Regions from separate parts of the Streptomyces sp. NPDC006463 genome, predicted to be linked through region 2. Evidence: riboswitches for the same ligand, from Rfam matches in the RefSeq annotation. Region 2 holds a riboswitch; the other holds the start of a gene.

Region 1 (2,197 bases), on a different contig from region 2:
CGATTCGGCGGGGATCCGTCCGCCCTCTCCGTCACCCCGTTCTGCGGGCTTCGATGAGGAAACGGGCGGTGTGCGCGACGAACGGGCCCTCGCGTTCGATCTGTTCGTGCAGCTCGCGCAACCGGTCCCGGTACTGCCCGACCGTGAAGCCGGGCACCATCCAGATCACCTTCCGTAGAAAGTAGATCACGGCTCCGATGTCGTGGAACTCCGTACGCAGTCTCTCGGAGCGCAGATCGACGACTTCGAGGCCGGCCTTGGTGGCGTCCGTCACGGCGTCGTCGGGGTGCCGGCCGCGCCGGACCTCCTGCGGCTGGGGCCCGAGGAAGTACTCGACCAGCTCGAAGACGCTCGCCGGACCGACCTGCTGGGACAGGTACGTGCCGCCGGGCCGCAGGACCCGCGCGATCTCGTCCCACCAGATCGTCACCGGGTGCCGGCTCGTGACCAGCTCGAAGGCCTCGTCGCCGAAGGGCAGCGGCGGCTCGTCCGTGTCGGCGACCACCACCGCGCCGAGCGGGTGCAGCAGCCGGGTCGCCTTCGCGATGTTGGGGGGCCAGGATTCGGTGGCCGCCATCAGCGGGGGCAGGGGGCCGGCTCCGGCGAGGAACTCCCCGCCGCCGGTCTGGATGTCGAGGGCGGACCGGACGCGGGCCAGGCGCTCCGCCAGCAGCCGCTGGTAGCCCCAGGAGGGGCGCTGCTCGGTGGCGCGGCCGTCGAGCCAGGAGAAGTCCCAGCCGTCCACGGAAACGGATTCGGCCTCGGCGACGAGATGGTCGAATGTACGCGTCATGTCTGGATCGTCCCAGGCCGGGGCCCGGTGATCCACCGAATATGTCGACTACAGTGGACGGCGGGCCGTGACTGGCGTTCGGGTGGATCACCACCGGGGAGCGGCCCGGCGTACGTCCGTATGCCGGCTGCCGCGCGCCTGGGCGAACCGCGATCCGCAGCGACGTTCAGGAGACCCCGTGACGACTGCCCAGACTGCCACTGCCTCTGCCCAGCTGATGGACGGCACGGCCCTCGCCCGCCGCATCTCGGAGCAGACCGCCGCCTACGCGGCGAAGATCACCGAGCGCACCGGTACCGCGCCCTGTCTCGCGACCGTGCTGGTCGGTGAGGACCCCGCCTCCGTCACCTACGTACGCATGAAGCAGAACCGTTGCGCCAAGGCCGGGATCACCTCCCGCCACGTGGAGCTGCCGGCCGAGACCACCACCGAGGAGCTGGTGGCCACCCTCACCGCGCTCTCCGAGGACCCCGAGATCAGCGGCATCCTGCTCCAGCACCCCGTCCCGCACCACATCGACGAGCGCGCCGCCTTCGAGGCCATCGCGCCCGGCAAGGACGTGGACGGCGTCACCATGCACTCCTTCGCCGCCATGGGCTTCGGGCTGCCGGGCTTCGTCTCCTGCACCCCCGGCGGCATCATGCGCCTCCTCGCCGCCTACGACGTGGACCTCACCGGGAAGCACGCCGTGGTCGTCGGCCGCAGCGCGATCCTGGGCAAGCCGGCCGGGATGCTGCTGCTGGAGCAGAACGCCACCGTCACCTACTGCCACTCCCGCACCCAGGACCTCCCCTCGATCGTGCGCCAGGCGGACGTGCTGGTCGCCGCCGTCGGCAAGGCCGAATTCATCCGGGGCGAGGACATCAAGCCGGGCGCCGTGGTCCTGGACGCCGGGTACAACGAGGGCAACGTCGGCGACGTCCACTTCGAGTCGGCCGCCGCCCGCGCCTCCCTGATCACCCCGGTACCGGGCGGGGTCGGCCCGATGACCATCGCCGTCCTGCTGGAGCAGACCGTCCAGGCCGCCGCCGCGCAGGCCGGGCTGGACCTCGCATCGCTCTGAGCCGCAGCCGCGCTGTCTGACGAACGCCCCGGGCCCTCGGGCCCGGGGCGCCGTGCTGCCGGGGCCAGGGGGTGTCTGACGGATCAGGGCCGGGCCCGGGTCGTCTCGGTGGCGGCCTCGCGAGCCGCGGCGACGATGGGGGAGGTGCGCAGCTCCCGGGCCAGGGCGCCCAGCGGGCTGCCGCCCAAGCGGTACGGGGCCGGGTGCTCGCCCTCCGTACCGGCGGCCCCGCGCCGGCAGGCCACGGCGAGCACGGCCGCGTCCGCGACCACGGCGGCCCGGGTCTCGCTCATGCCCTGCCCGCGCGCCGCCTCGTACGCCCGGCCGCGCACGGCGGGATC
Region 2 (2,197 bases):
CGGCCGTCGTCTGGTTGTGCGGCCCGCCCTGGAGGCCCGGGAAGACGGCCTTGTCGATGGCCTTCGCGTGCTCCTCGCGGCACATCAGCATCGCGCCGCGCGGACCGCGCAGCGTCTTGTGCGTGGTCGTGGAGATCACGTCCACGTGGCCCGCCGGGGACGGGTGCGCCCCGCCCGCGATCAGGCCCGCGATGTGCGCCACGTCCGCGACGAGGACCGAGCCCGCCTCCTGCGCGATCGACGCGAACGCCGCGAAGTCGATCGTGCGCGGCAGCGCGGTGCCGCCGCAGAAGATCACCTTGGGGCGTTCCGCCAGGGCCAGGTCGCGCACCGCGTCGTAGTCGATGAGCCCGGTGTCGGCGCGGACGCCGTACTGGACGCCCCGGAACCACGACCCCGTCGCCGAGACGCCCCAGCCGTGGGTGAGGTGCCCGCCCATCGGCAGCGCCATGCCCATCACCGTGTCGCCCGGCTTCGCGAAGGCCAGGTAGACGGCCAGGTTCGCCGGGGAGCCGGAGTACGGCTGGACGTTGGCGTGGTCCACGCCGAACAGGCCCTTGGCCCGCTCGACGGCGAGGGCCTCGACGCGGTCGATGTTCTGCTGGCCCTCGTAGTAGCGGCGGCCCGGGTAGCCCTCGCTGTACTTGTTCTGCAGCACCGTGCCGGAGGCTTCGAGCACGGCCGCGGACACGTAGTTCTCACTGGGGATCAGACGCAGGGTCTGCGCCTGGAGCGTTTCCTCCGCCGCGACGAAGGACGCCAGTTCGGGGTCGGTCGCGAAAAGGGCGGGATGGCGGCTCGCGGACATGGCGGGCTCCTCCGGGGTCGATGTGATCGGTACCCCGCGAGGCCCAGGCGAGCGGCCCTGTATGCGGTCGAGCGCGCACGACTCCCCCGGAGTTGGTTCTCCGTACGCCAGTCGCCGTGCGTACCGGCCACCTTAGCGGGCGCGCCACAAGAAAGGTTTCTCCGTCCACTGTGCGAGCGAAGATGGACAGTGACGCCACCCTCGTCACAGGCCTGACGGACGATCGGAGACCCCGTGTCGACAACTGCTGATGCCATCCGCTCCGCCGAAACGCACAGTGCGCACAACTACCATCCGCTGCCCGTGGTCGTCGCCTCCGCGGAAGGCGCGTGGATGACCGACGTGGAGGGCCGCCGGTACCTCGACATGCTCGCCGGCTACTCGGCGCTCAACTTCGGGCACGGCAACCGCCGTCTGCTCGACGCGGCCCGCGCGCAGCTGGACCGGGTCACGCTGACCTCTCGCGCCTTCTACCACGACCGTTTCGCCGACTTCTGCACCGAGCTCGCCGCGCTGTGCGGCAAGGAGATGGTGCTGCCGATGAACACGGGCGCGGAGGCCGTGGAGACGGCCGTGAAGACCGCGCGCAAGTGGGGCTACGAGGTCAAGGGCGTGCCGGACGGCCACGCGAAGATCGTGGTCGCGGCGAACAACTTCCACGGCCGGACGACGACGATCGTCTCCTTCTCCACGGACCACGAGGCGCGCGACCACTACGGCCCGTACACCCCCGGCTTCGAGATCGTCCCGTACGGCGACCTGACCGCGCTGGAGTCGGCGGTCACCGCGCACACGGTCGCCGTCCTGCTGGAGCCGATCCAGGGCGAGGCGGGGGTCCTGGTGCCGCCCGCCGGATACCTGAAGGGCGTGCGGGAGCTGACGCGCGAGCGGAACGTCCTGTTCATGGCGGACGAGATCCAGTCGGGGCTGGGCCGGACCGGCAGGACCTTCGCGTGCGACCACGAGGGCGTCGTCCCCGACATGTACGTCCTCGGCAAGGCGCTCGGCGGCGGGGTGGTGCCGGTCTCGGCCGTCGTCGCGGACCGGGACGTGCTCGGGGTGTTCCGGCCGGGCGAGCACGGCTCCACCTTCGGCGGGAACCCGCTCGCGTGCGCCGTCGGCCTGGAGGTCGTGGCGATGCTCAGGACGGGCGAGTACCAGCAGCGCGCCACTGAGCTGGGCGACCACCTGCACCGGGAGCTGAACCTGCTGGTCGGCACGGGCGCGGTGACCGCCGTACGCGGGCGGGGGCTGTGGGCGGGCGTGGACATCGAGCCGTCGCGCGGGACCGGGCGGGAGATCTCCGAGAAGCTGATGGAGCTGGGCGTCCTGGTGAAGGACACCCACGGGTCCACGATCCGGATCGCCCCGCCGCTGGTGATCAGCAAG

What was found. Region 2 has a riboswitch for ZMP and ZTP ahead of glyA (serine hydroxymethyltransferase). Riboswitches for the same ligand answer to the same signal wherever they lie in the genome.
Region 1: it holds a riboswitch for ZMP and ZTP, as region 2 does, so the genes downstream of both, ACFYOB_RS16325 (bifunctional 5,10-methylenetetrahydrofolate dehydrogenase/5,10-methenyltetrahydrofolate cyclohydrolase) here and glyA (serine hydroxymethyltransferase) in region 2, are expected to answer to the same signal.

The regions. Positions count from the first base shown of each region.
Region 1 is NZ_JBIAHP010000008.1:61,147-63,343, forward strand. It holds gene ACFYOB_RS16320 (methyltransferase domain-containing protein) at 32-793, opposite strand; ZMP/ZTP riboswitch at 851-944, shown strand; gene ACFYOB_RS16325 (bifunctional 5,10-methylenetetrahydrofolate dehydrogenase/5,10-methenyltetrahydrofolate cyclohydrolase) at 1,011-1,856, shown strand; gene ACFYOB_RS16330 (DUF6545 domain-containing protein) at 1,940-2,197, opposite strand, start outside.
Region 2 is NZ_JBIAHP010000012.1:138,478-140,674, forward strand. It holds gene glyA (serine hydroxymethyltransferase) at 1-808, opposite strand, end outside; ZMP/ZTP riboswitch at 843-933, opposite strand; gene rocD (ornithine--oxo-acid transaminase) at 1,043-2,197, shown strand, end outside.